One region of the Solibacillus sp. FSL W7-1324 genome, then DNA from elsewhere that is predicted to be linked to it. Evidence: riboswitches for the same ligand, from Rfam matches in the RefSeq annotation. Region 1 holds a riboswitch; each other region holds the start of a gene.
The links. A riboswitch is a leader RNA that binds a small molecule or an ion and turns the genes downstream of it on or off. The one in region 1 is predicted to bind thiamine pyrophosphate.
Positions count from the first base shown of each region.

Region 2: linked by a shared signal. The riboswitch ahead of thiW (energy coupling factor transporter S component ThiW) and the one ahead of MKY71_RS09580 (3-oxoacyl-ACP reductase) in region 1 are both predicted to bind thiamine pyrophosphate.
Region 3: linked by a shared signal. The riboswitch ahead of thiT (energy-coupled thiamine transporter ThiT) and the one ahead of MKY71_RS09580 (3-oxoacyl-ACP reductase) in region 1 are both predicted to bind thiamine pyrophosphate.
Region 4: linked by a shared signal. The riboswitch ahead of tenA (thiaminase II) and the one ahead of MKY71_RS09580 (3-oxoacyl-ACP reductase) in region 1 are both predicted to bind thiamine pyrophosphate.

Region 1 covers NZ_JBBOYH010000001.1:1,971,374-1,975,917, reverse strand. The annotation lists gene MKY71_RS09595 (AAA family ATPase) at 1-567, shown strand, start outside; gene MKY71_RS09590 (5-methylcytosine restriction system specificity protein McrC) at 554-1,621, shown strand; gene MKY71_RS09585 (hypothetical protein) at 1,618-2,070, shown strand; TPP riboswitch at 2,354-2,452, shown strand; TPP riboswitch at 2,511-2,609, shown strand; gene MKY71_RS09580 (3-oxoacyl-ACP reductase) at 2,767-3,528, shown strand; PreQ1 riboswitch class I at 3,669-3,715, shown strand; gene MKY71_RS09575 (IS110 family transposase) at 3,941-4,544, shown strand, end outside.
Region 2 covers NZ_JBBOYH010000001.1:2,853,897-2,858,440, forward strand. The annotation lists gene MKY71_RS14185 (3'-5' exonuclease) at 1-187, shown strand, start outside; gene MKY71_RS14190 (nucleotidyltransferase) at 458-1,240, shown strand; gene MKY71_RS14195 (cupin domain-containing protein) at 1,297-1,869, shown strand; TPP riboswitch at 1,979-2,067, shown strand; gene thiW (energy coupling factor transporter S component ThiW) at 2,161-2,661, shown strand; gene MKY71_RS14205 (VOC family protein) at 3,109-3,504, opposite strand; gene MKY71_RS14210 (methyl-accepting chemotaxis protein) at 3,622-4,544, opposite strand, start outside.
Region 3 covers NZ_JBBOYH010000001.1:3,153,319-3,157,862, reverse strand. The annotation lists gene MKY71_RS15835 (SMC family ATPase) at 1-1,890, shown strand, start outside; gene MKY71_RS15830 (hypothetical protein) at 1,937-2,068, opposite strand; gene MKY71_RS15825 (DUF4870 domain-containing protein) at 2,137-2,469, opposite strand; TPP riboswitch at 2,585-2,693, shown strand; gene thiT (energy-coupled thiamine transporter ThiT) at 2,795-3,361, shown strand; gene map (type I methionyl aminopeptidase) at 3,551-4,303, shown strand; gene MKY71_RS15810 (polyphosphate kinase 2 family protein) at 4,473-4,544, shown strand, end outside.
Region 4 covers NZ_JBBOYH010000001.1:2,453,851-2,458,394, forward strand. The annotation lists gene thiE (thiamine phosphate synthase) at 1-211, opposite strand, end outside; gene thiD (bifunctional hydroxymethylpyrimidine kinase/phosphomethylpyrimidine kinase) at 195-1,007, opposite strand; gene thiM (hydroxyethylthiazole kinase) at 1,004-1,747, opposite strand; gene tenA (thiaminase II) at 1,725-2,417, opposite strand; TPP riboswitch at 2,494-2,592, opposite strand; TPP riboswitch at 2,659-2,757, opposite strand; gene MKY71_RS12160 (NAD(P)H-dependent flavin oxidoreductase) at 2,937-3,917, opposite strand; gene MKY71_RS12165 (LysM peptidoglycan-binding domain-containing protein) at 4,051-4,544, opposite strand, start outside.

The DNA.
Region 1 (4,544 bases):
AAAGCAGCACGAGATCCAGAACGAGATTATTTTTTTGTTATTGATGAAATTAATCGCGGGAATATGAGTAAAATATTCGGGGAATTGATGATGCTAATCGAAGCTGATAAGCGAGGTGAGCAAATCAATCTTCTTTATTCTAACGAGAAGTTTTCTGTACCTTCGAATTTATATATCATTGGAATGATGAATACGGCAGATAGAAGTTTAGCTTTATTAGATTATGCACTTAGAAGAAGATTCTCGTTTTTTGAAATTAAACCGGCGTTCCAAAATGAGACATTTAAGTTGTATGTAAATGAATTAAATAATCCAGACGTTTTAAAACGTATCATTGATGAAATCAAAACTTTAAATAATCAAATTGTTGAAGAACTAGGGACAGGCTTTCAAATTGGACATAGCTATTTTGTAGGGGATGCTTATAAAGTAGATGCTACAAATCGAGTAGAGGAAGTTATTGAATATGAAATTATTCCACAGTTATTCGAGTATTGGTTTGATGATGAGCAGAAGGTAAATCATTGGGCTGAGCGACTAAGAGGTTGTTACGATGGAGAGAAATAATAATATTCCTATTCGTAATATATACTATATGCTTTCCTATGCATATCAAACGTTAAGTCTTTCTGAGTATAAACAAATCGGGACAGAAAAGTTTGAGGACATCAAAGAGCTATACGCAGAAATTTTAATGATTGGTATACCTGTTTTGATTCGCGGAGGATTAAGTAAAGATTATATAAGCATTGAAGAGACTTCCAATGTTATTAAGGGGAAAATTGATATCAATTCCACGATAAAGAAAAATACATTGGTAAATAAGAAAATCTCAGTGGTTTATGATGAATTCTCAGAAAATATATTGTTGAATCAAATTATTAAAGCGACACTCGTTTACCTATCTCGTTCAAATAAAATAAGTCGAAAAATGCGTAGATTGTTTTACGGTTTGCTGCCGTATTTTACAGAGGTATCAGATGTAGAGTTAGATTTGAAGCTATGGAAAAACGTGAGATATAACCGCCAAGATATTCGCTACCAGTTTATTGTAGATGTATGTAGATATCTATATGAGCAATTATTATTTGATGAAAGTTCTACATCTCAACTAATGAAAGAGGTTCAAGATGAACAAAGACTATCAACTTTATATGAAAAGTTCATCTATGAATTTTTCAAACGTGAAACGAAATATAATGTATCTCACCCCCAAATTCATTGGAATGTTGATGATGAATTCACAGATGCTTTACCGATTATGCAAACTGATCTTGTACTTAAGAAAGATAAAATGACTTTGATAGTGGATACTAAATTTTATTCTGAGAATATGGTAGCAAGGTTTAAAGGTGGGGTTGCAAAACAAAAATCTGGTAATCTTTATCAAATATTTACGTATGTAAATAATTGGAAAAATGATCCAGATGAAACGGTAGCAGGTATGATACTTTATGCGAAAACTACCGCATTAAATCAACCAAATCATATTTATCACATTAAAGGTAATCCAATTTATGTCGTATCTCTAAATTTACAGCAAGATTTTAAAGGTATAAAGAAAGACCTATTAGCATATGCTCATCAATTTTTTGCATTAATGAAGGGGGTAAATCAATGAAAGAAGTTATATCCTTACCAGCTGCACAAACAATGGATTTGATTAAAAAGTATCTAATACACGCCCATCCTCATCCGAGGACATATAAGGAAGCACAATATATGACGTTCAGAAAAGTCGGTGGTGTTATGGATACATTATACAGTATTGAAAATGAGCTAGTTTTAAAGCCTGAAGAACAAAATATATATGAGCAGATCAGCTTTTTAAACACTGATATTAAAGAGCGACTTCGAGGTTATATAAATGAACGGAAATATACTTTTGGATTTGGTGAAAAGGAAGATTATAAGTTTTATATTCTAAAAATCGAAAAGAATTTGAACCATTTACCAATTCCAAAAGAAGGTAATATGCAGTCCCATACTTATTATACTTATAACGAAATTACCCACGGGAAAAGAGAGATAATAAGAGAATCACAGTTAAAGAAAATTAAGAGAATATAAATTTAAGAGAGATATAGTTATCTTTTATAGACCACCAGAAGTGCAATACAATATTCACATGTTTAGTTTTGAACTCGTCCGTTATCATTTCTCTATTGCTTTTTTAAATAGGAAAAAGCAACGCAAACAGATGCTGATTAAATTAATGAGAATTTCGTTTATTGGGCGTGATAAAGATTGGGGTAAATGTGTAATATTAAATATCTATACTGTAGGCTATTTCTAGTTTAACTTATGATTACTTGTTTTATTGAACCCATTTTGATAGAATCAAACTAATTAAATGCATTTGCAGGGGGACACAGCTGTGTTGAGAAGGTTAAAACCTGACCCTTAGAACCTGACCGTTAATACGGACGTAGGGAGCAAAGTACATAATAGTTTTTTCTGTACTTACTATGGCTCCGCGTATTTTACGTGGAGCTTTTCTTTTGCAAATACTTTAATTGCAGGGGGACACATTCGTGTTGAGAAGGTTAAAACCTGACCCTTAGAACCTGACAGTTAATACTGACGTAGGGAGCAATTATAGGTGTAGTATACACTTTTTTGGCGTCTCTATATTAATAGAGACGTTTTTTGCACATACGTCCATCTAAATCCAGCGAGGAGGAAAATGGATAGAGTTTTATGGGAAGTTTGAAAATGGTCTGGTTATTCAAACAACTAACAAAAAATAAGTAGGGGGAAATGATGATGAAATTACATGAACAAACCGTTTTAGTTACAGGCGCAAGTAGAGGTGTTGGAGAAGAACTCGTAAAAGCATTTGTCAAAGAGGGAGCTAATGTCGTACTGAATTATTATAAGAGTGAGGAAAAAGCGCAACATTTAGCACAAAGTTTGGGTTCTCAAGTTATCGCTTTACAAGCAGATATCCGCAATCAACAAGAAGTGCAGCAAATGGTTAAAAAGGCAAAAGAGTATTTTCATACACCGATAACTACTATTGTTAATAATGCATTAATTGATTTTGAATTTAATCCACTCACACAAAAAAATGTGTTTGGGCTTCAATGGACCGATTACAATAAGCAATTTGAAGGAACGATTAAGGGTGCTTTAAATAGTATTCAAGCATGCATTGAGGATATGAAAGAACTGGAATTTGGTCGTATTATCAATATTGGGACAAACTTATTTCAGAATCCGGTAGTAGCTTATCATGAATATACAACCGCTAAAGCAGCATTGCTCGGATTTACACGTAACATGGCGAAAGAGTTAGGGGCGTATGGCGTTACTGTCAATATGATGTCTGGCGGACTTTTAAAACAAACGGATGCGAGTAAAGTGACAACAGCAGAAGTATTTCAATTGATTGAAACCACAACCCCTTTACAAAGAGTGACAACACCAAAAGAATTAGCGGAAGTGGCATTATTCTTTGCATCTCCTTGGGGAAGTGCCATCACTGGGCAGAATTTAGTCGTTGATGGCGGTCTTGTAATGGATTAAGAGCAAACTTGTATCTCTCTTTAAGATGAATCCTACTGATAGGCATCCTGGGATGTGGAGAAAAGCATAATTTTGAAAATATTGATTTACAGTAAGAACTATATATACTACAATGTAAATTATTGAAATACCTGAGTTGTTCAGGAGAGGTTCATAGCTGATACCCTCTATAAAAAACTATGGATACATGTATATTACGCCATGTCCATATTGGATGTGGCTTTTTTTATGCCTCCAGTAGTTTGATTAGAGATGTTATAGTTCACCCTCCTTGGAATACTCCGGTATTAACTTAAGGAGCATTCCTGTTAGAAGGATTTTCGGGGACTTGAAAACAAAAAAGCCCTCCTGTATGATGCTTGAGTGTCAACCGGAAAATTGACTCGCACATCCACAGAGAGGACTTACAACAATGAATTTTAATACGAATGAAAAAATTAATCAAGTTTCTGAAAATACACTAGTAATCGGTATCGATATTGCGAAGCACAAACATTTTGCTTGCGCTATTGATGATCGAGGCCGAGTGCTCCAAAAATCATTTCCTATTACACAGTCACGCATTGGATTTGAAGGCTTTTATGAGCGCTTACTCGCTCTAAAAACCACTCATGAAAAACAGGAAATCCTCGTTGGTTTTGAGCCAACAGGACACTACTGGATGAACTTGGCGGCGTTTCTGACAAGCTACGGAATACCATTCGTGATGGTCAATCCAATGCACGTCAATCGTTCCAAGGAATTGGACGACAATCTTCAAACGAAAAATGACCAAAAAGACGCACTTGTCATTGCTCGCCTCATGCGAGATGGTCGCTTCAGCTATCCACGACATCTCGAAGGTATCGAAGCGGAGTTACGAAATGGTGCGACATTACGTTCAAAGATTCAAGAAGACTTAAATGCCCTACAAAATCGCATGATTCGTTGGCTGGATCGCTTTTTTCCTGAATTCACACAAGTGTTTAAAAGCTTTGGGAAAATGGCGTATGCGGTACTTGAAAAAACACCATTAC
Region 2 (4,544 bases), 880 kb from region 1:
TCCAACGAATCCGGCTGCCTGTACGGTACTGCTTGCACGCAAGTATTTGGACAGCCCGAAAAATAATTTGAATGTCATTGCCGAAACGTATAACATTCCGCTCCTTAACCATCATACAGCTGATGCGGATGCGATTTGTGCCAATGAAATACTGCAGCTTATTTTGAAAAAAGCGACTGCACAGTAGGAGTGTGTGGTCGCTTTTGTGCTTTTATTAGAATCGTTGAGATGGTTATTAGAAAATGTTCGCAGGGTATTAGAACATCGGAGTGCTTTATTTGAAGATGGCGGCTGTTTATTAGAACTACTCACTGATTTATTAGAAGTTCGCACTTTTATTAGCACATTTTTTTATTTATTAGAACAATGCAGGACGATATTAGAAGTTTTCGAGATGCATTGTATTGAAACTATTTCCAGCCTGTCGTCGTAGAATATATAAATTGGAGGTGGATGGATGAGGAACTTCGCTTTATATATGATGTTTATCGGGATATTGATTACCGCCATCAGCGGGAACTGGATCATCTTTAATTATGATAATGTCACGATTTATCCGAAGGCTTCTTATGTAATTTTCGCAATCGGGTTAGTCATTGTAGCAGGCGCATTTGTCATGAGCCGTTTCACTGCGTACCGTGAAACTTCACGGACAGTTGATAATCGAGACGCTTTGAACAGATGGCTTATGGCGAATTATCCGGTTAATAAATGGTTAATCGTCCTCATCATTCTTCCTCTTTTGCTTGCACCGTTTTATAGCTGGTCGCTGCTTTTTAAGTTATTGAAGTGGTATATACTTGCGGGGAGCATGATAGCCGGCATCATTTTCATTCTGCAAGGTGAACGGGTAGAAGATGATGCAGATTGGCAGTATAAAGGGAAAACAAAGAAAATGCTGGAGCTGATCGATTACCGGAAACATCCGTTTAATATTTCGCTTATTCTTTTTATTCTCGTCATCGGAAGTTTTATTTTGAGTAAGCAGTGGAATATTCCACTCCATATGGATGTTGGCGGCAATCCGTACTACGTCACTACTTTGCCGATCAGTGCATCTGTTATGTCCGCACTCATGGTGATGAGTACGTTTATTTATATAATTAATCATGGGGATTTCTTCGGTTTCCGTAAAGCTGAGCTAAGTTATGAACGAGTCATGGCTGCCCACTTTGGAGAAATTTTTATGTGTGGTCCTACATTGTGTCTGTTAATTTTCACTTGGATTATTTCCTTATAGGCACGAAAAGGTAATTTTTTGCATACTTTAACAGCAATAATAAAAGAGGTGAACGATTGAATTCGAATCATGATTATACAGCGGCGCAACCGCAGTTTACATTCGATATTAATAAAAATGCATTGTTTGTTAAAGATCAGCATAATTTTATCAACCTGCTTGGCGTGAACCAGTTGAATACGCTGGATAATATATCGCTGCTCGATATTTATTTGAGTGCCAATAATGTCATTGAGCCGCACTATCATCAAAATGCGGCGGAACTTGTTTACTGTATTACGGGAAGGGCGATTGTTTCGATCTTGAATCCATTCACGAAACAGCTGTTGCATTTTCCGATTGGCCCCGGTCAAGTGGCAAACGTTCCTCAAGGCTGGTGGCATTATGAAGTTGCTACGCAAAATAATACGCATCTGCTAGCCATTTTTAATGCTCCGACACCGGAAGTGATTTTAGGTTCCGACCTGCTTAAGCTGACACCGGCAAATATTATGGCCCATACTTATGGCATGAATGAAAATCTGTGGCAGCAGGCAGTTGCACCTGTCCGACCTAATACTTTCATCGGTCCGCCAAACCCTTGGCAGCACGCCCAGCCCGCTAATTATGGCGGCGGATATGAGCAGTGAATGCACTCGGTCAAAGGGAGTAAGTTTCAAAAAAGTGCTTGCATTGTGAAGTGGTCATGTTATGATTATTGTGAAATTAACCTAATATTGGAAGCAGATAATCTGCTCGTCAAACTACTAGGGGCGCCTTTTGGCTGAGAAGTACCCTTTGCACCTGATCTAGGTAATACTAGCGTAGGAAAGTAGTGTCGATTCCCTATTTTTATTTTTTTATAGGCTACGATACCACTTTCTTCATTGAAAGTGGTTTTTTTGTTGCAAAAATTTATTTGTAAAGGGTGGATGGTTGAAATGAATAAAACGAGAAAGCTTACATACTCCGCGATTATAGCAGCGATTACAACGATTCTCAGCAGTATGGTGTATATCCCATTAGGATTCGCGAAAATTTTTCCGATACAGCATTTTGCCAATGTCGTCTCGGCCGTACTTCTCGGTCCATGGTATGCGGTATTGCAGGCGTTTCTTACATCGACGTTAAGAAACTTGATGGGGACAGGCAGTCTATTTGCTTACCCTGGAAGCATGATTGGTGCTCTTCTCGCGGCATTGTTGTTTGCGAAAACGAAGAAGCTGGCGTTTGCCGCTTTGGGTGAAGTAGTCGGGACAGGGTTGCTTGGTGCAATGGCTACTTATCCGATTGCGATATTATTTTTAGGTCAGGAAGCGGCGCTGTTCGGTTTTGTCCCGGCCTTTATGATGAGTTCGTTTGCGGGTGCAATTTTAGGCTATGGTTTGCTGAAAGTGATGGTGAGAAACCGGGCGTTTGGCGGGATGCTTAATGCGGGGTGAGTCGCTGGGGTTGGGGGCGGTTTTATTAGAAGATTTTCGGTAGTTATTAGAACATTTGGGCGGGTTATTAGAACTTCTGGGGTGGTTATTAGAACAATTTTTTGCTAGAGAATTTTTTGTATTGGTATATCGATTTTATTAGAAGAATTGGTGCGGATATTAGAACTTTCGCGGGTTATATTAGAACAATTTATTTATATAGAACTGTTTTCACCGGCTTACCGATTTTATTAGAAGATTTGAGCGTTTATTAGAACATCCGGGCAGGATATTTGAAGATCAGTGGACGATATTAGAACATATGACAGACTTATTAGAACAACCGATACTTATATTAGAACATCTCACTTTTATTAGAAGATTTTAAAATATATTAGAACAACTCAGACCTTTATTAGAAAATGAAAAGCCGGGTATCAATCAACGCATGACACCCGGCTCATTTCATTAAGCTAAATTAATCTGCCATGACACGCCGTAACGGTCATTGAGCCAGCCGAACTTCTTACTGAACCCGTAATCCCCGATTGGCATTAGCGGATGGCCGCCTTCAAGCAGTTTTTCATACAGATAGTCGGTTTCCTCTTCTGTATCACATGTAATAAAAATAGAAAATGACGGTGTGAAGTCAAATTCATGTTTCAAATTACTGTCAATGCACATAAATTCCTGGCCTTTAATCGAAAAAGTCGCTTGCATGACTGTTCCTTCGTCTCCGCCTTCATTTGCTCCATAGCGGACAATGCTCGTAATTTCCGCGTCCTCGATCACGGATGTGTAGAAGTTCATTGCTTCTTCTGCAACACCGCCTTGAAACATTAAAAATGGTTTTGCGCTTTTCATTGTACCCTTCCCCTTCTGAAATCAAATTTACTCCACTTCAATTTAGCCTATTTTAACCTTTTCCGCGAACTTTTCTACCTATTTAAAGGCATCTCCCAACTAGAAGATGCCTTTTGTTTAATATTTAAATTTCGCGATAACGAGCTGTAATTCCTGTGCCAGTTCCGTTAAAGCTTGTGCTGATGATGAAATTTCTTCAATGGCGATGAGCTGCTGTTCCGAAGATGCGGCTACTTCTTCTGAAATCGCAGCATTGTCTTGCGCAAATAATGCCATTTCTTTTACGCTGGAAGATGTTTCGAGAATCGACGCAGACACTTGCTGTGCTGTTGCCGATACTTCCTCTATTTGCGGTGTTACTTGCTCCATGCTTTCGATAATCGTAGAGAACTTCGCCAATGCTTCGTTGGAAACTTCCACACCGTTTTCTACTTCGTGCGAAATGCGGTCCATAATCGAGACCGTATTTCCCGTGTCATTCTGAATTGCTGAAATGATTTCATAAATATCCTTCGTTGACTGATGGGACTGGTTTGCCAGTTGTTTCACTTCATTGGCGACAACCGCAAAACCTTTCCCGTGTTCGCCTGCTCGTGCCGCTTCAATCGAGGCATTTAATGAAAGCAAGTTTGTCTGTTCAGCAATTCCTGTAATAATATTTAAAATCGAATTTACCTGTTTTGAACGTTCATTTAATGACTGGATCGTTTGATGGGATGCAATGACCGACTGATGGATCGATTTCATCTGATTGACGATATTTTCAACAGACTGACCGCCATCATAGGCCTGTTTCGTCGTTTCGTTTGTCAGGGCTGAAACTTGCGCCGAGTAATTCGCGATTTGTACCGCACCCTCCGTTATTTCCTCGAATGCATGGACACTTGTATCGACACTGTCCTTTTGCTTTTCCGCGCTTACCGATACTTGCTGAATCGAAGTAGAAACTTCCTGTGTCACAGCAGTCGTCTCTTCAGAGTTCGCCGACAACTGTTCTGCTGAGGCAGCGACAAGTTCCGCATTTTGCTCAATTTTTTGGA
Region 3 (4,544 bases), 1.2 Mb from region 1:
ATTAATACACAGCGTGAAAATGTGTCTAAGCTTGCAGAAAACCAAAAAAACGCCAAGCAATTATTTGATAAGCTGCAAAACGAAGCATTGTCTTTAAAAGAAAAACAACAACAGCAGCAAGCCATTATAAATGAGCTGGAAGATGCGACAGTGACATACCATGAAACATATGAAACCCATGCTGCATTAACACGAAAAATTGAAATGGCTAAAGAAGTAGCTGCAATACAAATGAATGTTGATTCTCTAGTAAATCAGCTTGCCGGTAAGAAACGAATTGCTGATGAAGCACAGCAAAAGCTGAAAAATATGGAGCAGCAAATACGCAGCAATCATGCAACCTTTCTAGCAGCATCATTACACCACGGGGAAGCCTGTCCTGTATGTGGAAGCACTAATCATCCAGCCATTCATAACAGTGAAGCGGTTGTCATTGATGAGGATGCACTGGCACAACTGCGTCAAGAGGCCGATCGAACGATGCAAAGTTTTTACCAAGTTACTTCAAAGCTGGATGTGGAAAAGGCAACATTGGATCAGAAAATAAGTGCGCTTCAGTTACTTGATGCCCAGCTTTCAAAACTACATGAGTATGAACAGCATTTAGCAGAACTGACAGCGAAATTATCAAAGCAGAAACAGCAGCAGGCCCAGCTTGTCACAGAAAAGAAAATGATGGCCCAGCTTTTGGAAAGTAAAGAAGTACTGCAAGGCCGTATTGAAAAAGGTCAGCAATACGTAATCGATATTGATAAGCAATATGCGCAGGAAAAAGGGAAGCTTGAGCAAAGTGAACAGTCATTATTGCCACAGTTTTCTACATTGGATGAAGTAACGCAAGAATTGGCAAACCACCAGCAAAAACATCACCAGTTAAAAGCTGCGATTCAAAATGCCCTTGAAGCGATGCAAAAAATCCAATTGGATGAGAAATCTTGTGAAGTGAACTATCACCATGCCAAAAATCTTGTAACAGAAAAGCAGCAGGAATCTCTTTTAGCACAAAAAGAATTTGAATCCGCATTACAGCAGGAAGGATTCGATTTGGAAAAGTATAAAACTGCATTACTGCCATTAAATATACAGCAGCAAATTCAGGATGCGGTTGAAGCATATAAGCAAAATGTCCACACATTATCTGTTCAAATTGCTGAGGAAGAACCTTTGCTCGAAGGAAAAGAACAAGCCGATTTAACGGCAAGTGAGCAACAGATTCATGAGTTGAATGAGCAGATCGAGGAACATTACTCAAAAATGACATTGATCCAGTCCTATGTTGAACAATGTAAGGAGACGCGCGATAAACTCGACCAATCCGCGCAACAGATCGAAAGCTATAAAGAGAAACTAATGCAAGTCGAACATGTTTACAATTTAATTCGAGGTCAAAATGATGCGAAAATTTCATTTGAGCGTTTTGTTCAAATTGGTTATTTGGAAAAAGTGACACATGCGGCAAATGAACGTTTGCGTGTCTTATCAAATGGCCAATACTTCCTTAAATCTACAGGTAGAAAAGAAGGAAATGCCCAAAGCGGACTCAGCATTGATGTATATGACAGCCATACAGGGCAAACGCGGGATGTAAAAACACTGTCCGGCGGTGAAAAATTCAATGCCTCTCTTTCATTGGCATTAGGAATGGCCGATGTTATTCAAAGTGTTCAAGGAAGCGTGCATATCGATACGATGTTTATCGATGAAGGCTTCGGTACTTTGGATGAAGAGGCGTTAAGAAGAGCAATCGATATATTGATCGATCTTCAGCAAACAGGCCGCTTAATTGGCGTCATTTCCCATGTAGCCGAACTAAAAGCAGCAATGCCTGCCATCTTGCAAGTGCAAAAACTCAAAGAAGGCTACAGTAAAACAGAGATTATTATTAAATAACGCAAAAACACATTTCCCTCACGCAAAAGTGGGAAATGTGTTTTTGTTAGCGTTTTGGAGTTCGTCGTGTAGTTGCAGGTTGCGGTGTTGATTTTTTGTTGTCCATCATTTTTTTTATGATCGGGTACACGATTGGTCCATATTTAATTGCTGTTTTAATAAGCTTATTTAATTTCATTAGTAAACACTCCTTAACGAATACATTTCGTATAAAAAATATACCCAAAATAGGAGCTTTCATAAACATTAACGTAAAACTTTAATCGCTAGAACTAAATTCCAAATCGCCAGGATGAACGTAATAACGACTAAAAGAATAAATCCGATAAAATGCGAACTAAAGAAAAAATCCTGGAAACTTAAGGTCAACGTATCATTCAAGGAAAGAACGGAAGTAAAAAGGTAAATAATATACAGAATTCCTAATAGTATCGGTATGAGTTGAGAAATGAATGCTTTTTTAGAATGGCCTTTAACGGCATCATCTTTCGTAACAATAAATATAATTAACGGTAAAATAAACGGTGCAAAATAAAAACTTAAATAGCTTAATGCACTTAAACCTTTCGATTGATCCACTATTCATCACTCCTTCGTATCTATTATATGTAATTCTAGTACGTTTCAAAATAATAGCTGTTGAAAGTTGTAAAAATATTCGTTACAATGAGCATGTTCAAACAATAAAAATTAGATGTACCACAAGGGGTGCCGAGAAAGTCGGCTGAGATTGTGCACGGGATTGCACTGACTCTTTGAACCTGTAAGTTAGCACTTGCGTAGGGATGTGGATAGAATCCGACTGTTCAAACGATAGTCAGGCTTTTGTCCTGATTATCGTTTTTTTACTTTTTCTATCCCTCTTCACTTTTGTTACATCGGATAAAAAGAAAGGGGAATTGTTATGGACAGAAAGAAATTATTAATGATGGTGGAAATCGCAATATTTGCTGCCATCGGACTGGTATTGGATCAAGTATCCTTTAAGATGTGGGCACAAGGCGGATCGATCAGTTTTGTTATGGTACCGATCATGTTAATGGCCATCCGTTGGGGATTAACGGCGGGACTGACAACTGGCTTGCTGATCGGCGTCATGCAAATGATGTTCGGTGCGTACATTGTCCACTGGTTACAGGCAATTTTAGATTACGGGCTTGCCTTTACTGTAGTAGGGTTAGCGGCAATTGTGAGAAAGCCGTTATTAGAGGCTACACAATCGCTCAATAAAGTAAAAATGGCACTTTATATTGTCATTGGTGCACTTATAGGCGGAGCTTTAAGATTTGTTTCACACTTGCTCGCAGGTGTCGTATTCTTTAAAGAATACGCGGGCGATGATAATGTATGGGCCTACTCAATTATTTACAACAGTACTTATATGGTACCTGCTACTATACTTACGGCAATCATCGCAGTTATTTTATTCACATCTGCTCCTCGTTTGCTTCAAAAAGTAAAAACAACATAATATATAGAAAATACAAGGCTTGCAGCAAGGGATACTTCGCCCGCTGCAAGCTTTTTCTCCATTTAATAGTAGAAAGTCGTGCTAAATTAGTAATAAAACGGCAAATTTTAAAATCCTTGAACAATTACAACCGATTTTAAGTATGCTATAGTTAAGGATAGACATTGTTTAAGAGGAAGGAAGTTACACATGATTGTTACTACTCAAGAAGAAATCCAGGCATTTAAAAAAATCGGACGCGTTTGTGCTGAAATTCGTGAGGCGATGAAAGCTGCGACAGTACCTGGCGTGACAACGAAAGAATTAGATGAGATTGCAGGCCGTATGTTTGCAGAAGCAGGCGCGGTTTCCGGTCCTAAAGGCGAATATGATTTTCCGGGATATACATGCATTTCAGTAAATCACGAAGTTGCACATGGTATTCCAGGGAACAAGGTCATCAAAGAAGGCGATATTGTAAACATAGATGTTTCGGGCTCTTTAAACGGTTATTTTGCAGATACAGGTATTTCATTTGTCGTTGGTGAAGGTTATGAAGATAAAGAAAAACTTTGTACTGTAGCAAAATCGGCATTTGATCGTGCGATGACAAAGGTTAAAGCCGGTTCGAAATTAAACCAAATCGGTAAAGCGGTAGAGCGTGAAGCACGTGATCACGGTTTAACAGTAATTATGAACTTAACAGGTCATGGTTTAGGGAAATCATTACACGAAGAGCCAAACCATGTATTGAACTATTATGATGCTTGGGATACAACAATCATGAAAGAAGGTATGGTGTTGGCAGTAGAGCCGTTTATTTCGGCGAAGGCTGAGCATATCGTAGAATCAGGTGACGGCTGGACATTCATTACACCGGACAAATCATTAGTTGCCCAAATCGAACACTCGATTATTGTAACAAAAGATAAACCAATCATTTTAACTTCATTGGAAGACTAAGTTATAAACGTGGGAGCACTCAGTGCACCCGCGTTTTTTTGTTCTATAAAAACTAGGTATAAACATAAAATAATCAAATGATTCAAATAAATGACTGCAACAATTACCAATTCCATATACTTTCAAGTAAAATATACATAAATAAATGGAGTAGGGGAGGCAGCGCTATTTGAAAAAGCTAACAGATGTGGATTTATCGCAAAAACTGGAGAAGGAAATCTATAAGAAACAATTGAAAGCT
Region 4 (4,544 bases), 480 kb from region 1:
TGAACGGTACTTTATATATTTGGCACAGCTTTTGGCATTGCCGGGCAAATTGAATGTACTCATCACCTTTTAAAGCATTTTCACCTTTTTCCCTCAGCTGGAACATCGTAACTCCTGCCTGTAGCGCCTCTTCTAAAACAAGGAGCGGGTCGCGTTTACAATTGATTGTTCCCATAACAAAATACTTATTTAAATCAAAAAACATGGACATTGCACAACCCCCGCTGTTCATGATAAGCAAAATGATTTGTCGGGCCAAAGCCGTGACCAATATTGAGCGGATGACGAATAGCCAGTTGCACATATTTTTTCGCTTCTATAATGGCTGCCTCTATCGATCTTCCTTTTGCCATCTCCGCCGTGATTGCTGCGGAAAATGTACAGCCTGTTCCATGCGTATGCTTCGTATCCACTCGCTCTGTTTTCATTTTAAATGGTTGTTCCCCGCGAATGAAAACCGTATCTGTCGCATGCTTACCGCTTAAGTGACCACCTTTAATGACTACACATTCCAGTCCTAGACTTAAGAGATGCTGTGCCGCTGAATTAATATCTTCTTCAGTTTGAATTGTATAGCCAGTCAGAATTTCCGCTTCCGGAATGTTCGGTGTACAAACAGTTGCAAGCGGCAATAACTTTTCTTTAAGGGCTGTTGTTGCCTGCTGCTCGAGTAAACTGGCACCTCCCTTTGCAATCATGACTGGGTCAACAATTATCGGAATTGTTGTTTCTTTAAGCTGCGCGACTATCGCCTCGATAATTTCTGCACTAAACAGCATACCTGTTTTAATTGCTTTTATATCAAAATCTTGAAGTACCGCTTTTAACTGAGCTTGCACGAAATCAGGAGTTGTCGGAAAAATCCCGTGCACGCCTTCCGTGTTTTGTGCGGTTAGTGCGGTAATGACCGATGTACCAAATACACGTAATTCCTGAAACGTTTTCAAGTCTGCTTGAATGCCTGCACCGCCACCGCTATCTGAGCCTGCAATTGTACATGTAATCATCGTCGTCCCTCCGCTAAAAGTTCTAGTTCATTCAAGAAGTTAGTATGGAAAGTTCCTATAGCTGCAACAGAATTGGCACTCGCCTGTTTATATTCATTGAGCAGAGTTTGTAAGTCATTAAACGGTTCTTTACTGTTTGCAAGCACCGCAGCACAAAAGGCACTCAATAAGCAGCCGCTCCCAGTCATTTTTGTCACTTTTTCATGACCACCCGTTACAAATTCAACTCTTTCCCCATCCGTAATCACATCTTGTTCTCCTGTAACGATTACAATAGATTGATAGTGATTCGCCAGCTGTTTGGCCGTCGCTGCAACATCGATATGTCCATTACCGCTATCAACACCTTTGGAAGTCCAATCCGCTCCCGCAAGAGCCGCCAATTCTCCAATATTGCAGCGGATAACATCAATCTTTAGAAGATAGAGCAATTGTCGTGCTGTCTCAATTCGAAACTTTGTTGCCCCTACTCCTACTGGATCCAGAACAACCGGAGTATGATGCTTATTTGCGCTAAATCCTGCTTCCTTCATCGATGCTACTGTCCGTTCATTCAAAGTACCCAAATTTAAAAGTAATGCACTTGACTGAGCAGCCATTTCTCCCGCTTCTTCGATCGCATCCGCCATTACCGGTGAGGCACCTACCGCAAGCAAACCATTCGCTGTAAAATTTGCGACGACATAATTTGTAATGCAATGTACTAACGGCTGATTTTTATGAATTGCTTGCAGGCTCATTGACATACACCCCTTGTTCCCAGTTTTGCTTCGTCCAAGGCATCTCCCAAAACATCCATTCGTAATAACAGCTTTTCTTAAAATGTTCCTGCAAGACTTTTACCTTTGCTGGTTGTTCTTTCGCATATCGATCCAGCATTGACTTTTGTATTTCAATATTTTGTAGCATCTCCTCGGACGCATAGAGTGCAATCCATTGTTCATAAAGGGGGACATTCGGACGTGCATCTTTTAACCTTTGCCCAATTTCCTGATACAGCCACGGGCAAGGTAAAATTGCCGCAAATGCTTCAGCTACATCTCCGTTATGCACCGCATTATACATATGGCTTACATAGTTATAGGCTGCTGGAGCCGCTTCGAATTGCTCCAAATCATCCGCTGTCACGCCTAATTCTTTAAACGTTGTACGATGCAACTCCAACTCTGCGTCATGAATAAATTTTGCTGTTTGCAGAAAATATTGAACATCGTCATCCGTAGTCGCTTTTGCAGCTGCAAGAGCAAGAACTTTCGTATAATGTTTTAAATAATATGCATCCTGCAGCATATAAAACTTAAACTTCTCCAGCGGTAAACTTCCATCTGCAATCCCTTGTACAAATGGATGATAGAAGCTAGCCTCCCAATAAAAATCCGTTTCTTTCCTTACCTTTTCACAAAATCCCATTGTTACTCCTCCTTTTTGTTGGCGGAAGCACAAAAAAAGACGCCTCTATATAGAGAGACGTCCCCAAAAAGTGTAAGTACCACTTTTCATTGCTCCCTACGTCCGTATTAACGGCCAGGTTCCAAGGGTCAGGTTTTAACCTTCTCAACACTACTGTGTCCCCCCGCAAATCAAATGCGTGTATATTTGCAAAAGAAAGACTCCACGTAAAGGATACGCGGAGTCAAAGTAAGTACATATGTATAGCGTGTACTTTGCTCCCTACGTCCGTATTAACGGCCAGGTTCTAAGGGTCAGGTTTTAACCTTCTCAACACTGCTGTGTCCCCCCGCAAATGCATTTAATTACCCAGAGTGTAACAAATTAATTCAACCCGGGCAAGGGAATTCGAAAAATTATGAAATTACTACTATATTTAGGGAATCATTCCAGAAAGTAAAGCTATTTTTAGTGCTCAGAAAAAAACGCTATTTCCCCTTAGAGAAAATAGCATCTTTGTTTTACCGCAATCGACGTTGACTATTGTAAATGGGCTACTGTCGATCGTTTACCAGTCATTTCTTGATAAGCCTGCGCATATTCCTCAGCCAGTTTATCAACATATTGCTGGGTAGAGGTAATCTCTTTAATTGCACCAATTCCTTGCCCGCTTCCCCAAATATCTTTCCAGGCTTTTGCGTTATTATCGTTAAAGTTCATCGCAGAAGGATCACTTTCTTTGAGATTATTTGGATCCATCCCCGCATTCATAATAGAGCCTTTCAAATAATTTCCGTGGATTCCTGTAAATAAATTACTGTATATAATATCCTCTGCTGTACTATCCACAATCATCTGTTTATATTCTTGACGCGCAAAAGCTTCTTCCGTCGCGATAAATGGTGAGCCAATATAGCCGAAATCAGCACCCATCGCCTGTGCTGCCAATACGGAATGGCCTCGTGCGATGGATCCTGATAAAGCTAACGGTCCGTCAAACCATTCGCGGATTTCCTGTATAAGCGCAAATGGACTCTGCTGACCGGCATGGCCTCCTGCACCTGCTGCTACTGCAATGATACCGTCCGCACCTTTTTGAATCGCTTTTTTTGCAAAATAATTGTTGATGACATCATGGAAAACAATGCCTCCATAACTATGCGCTGCCTCAAAAACTTCTTCGCGTGCCCCAAGTGAAGTAATAATAAGCGGAACTTTATATTTCACACAAAGCTCCATATCCTGTTCCAGGCGGTCATTTGTTTTATGAACAATCTGGTTAATGGCAAATGGCGCTGCCGGCCGATCCGGATTTTTGGCATTATAGCTTGCCAACTCCTCTGTAATTTCAGCTAACCATTCATCTAGCTGGCTTGCCGGCCTTGCGTTCAGCGCTGGCATCGACCCGACAATTCCTGCCTTGCATTGCGCAATGACCAATTTTGGATTGCTAATAATAAACAACGGTGCCCCAATTACTGGGATTCGTAAGTTTTGTAAGATTTCCGGAACATTCCCCATCAATAATCCCCCTTTTCTTCAGCTACTACTAATACTTCATCAATATTGACCAAATCTCCTTCTTAAATAGATGACAATCAAAAAAGTCAGATGAATAGTTTTTGATTTCATCTGACCATCTATGCTGCTTTTTCTATTTCTTCACCACATTAAAATTAGCCCCGATAAGCTGCCAGTTTTGCGGGAATGGCAATCCTAACTTCCAATAGCCAACACCGCGCAAATTCAAGCGCTTTACTAAATCAAACTTCGCCTGAATGGAACGTGCATCCTCAAACCAGACAATATGTGAACGGCCTTGCTCATCATAGTAATTAAAGTATGGGGCCTGTGCAGTAATGTCAAATTGGATAGCCGCATTGTAACGTTTTGCTACTTCAATAGCTCGTTGAGGACTTATTGCTTCTGCGTAATCTCCGCCTTGGACAAAAGGTAATGTCCAATCGTAGCCATACAAATTTTGCCCCAATAAAATTTTACTCGCAGGAATTTCTGTTAAAGCGTATTGTACTACTTGTTCGACTTGTGGCAGTGGAGAAACGGCCATTGGAGGTCCTGCAGAATACCCCCATTCATATGTCATGAGCATAACAAAATCCACTATTTCGCCATGTGCTTTATAGTCAT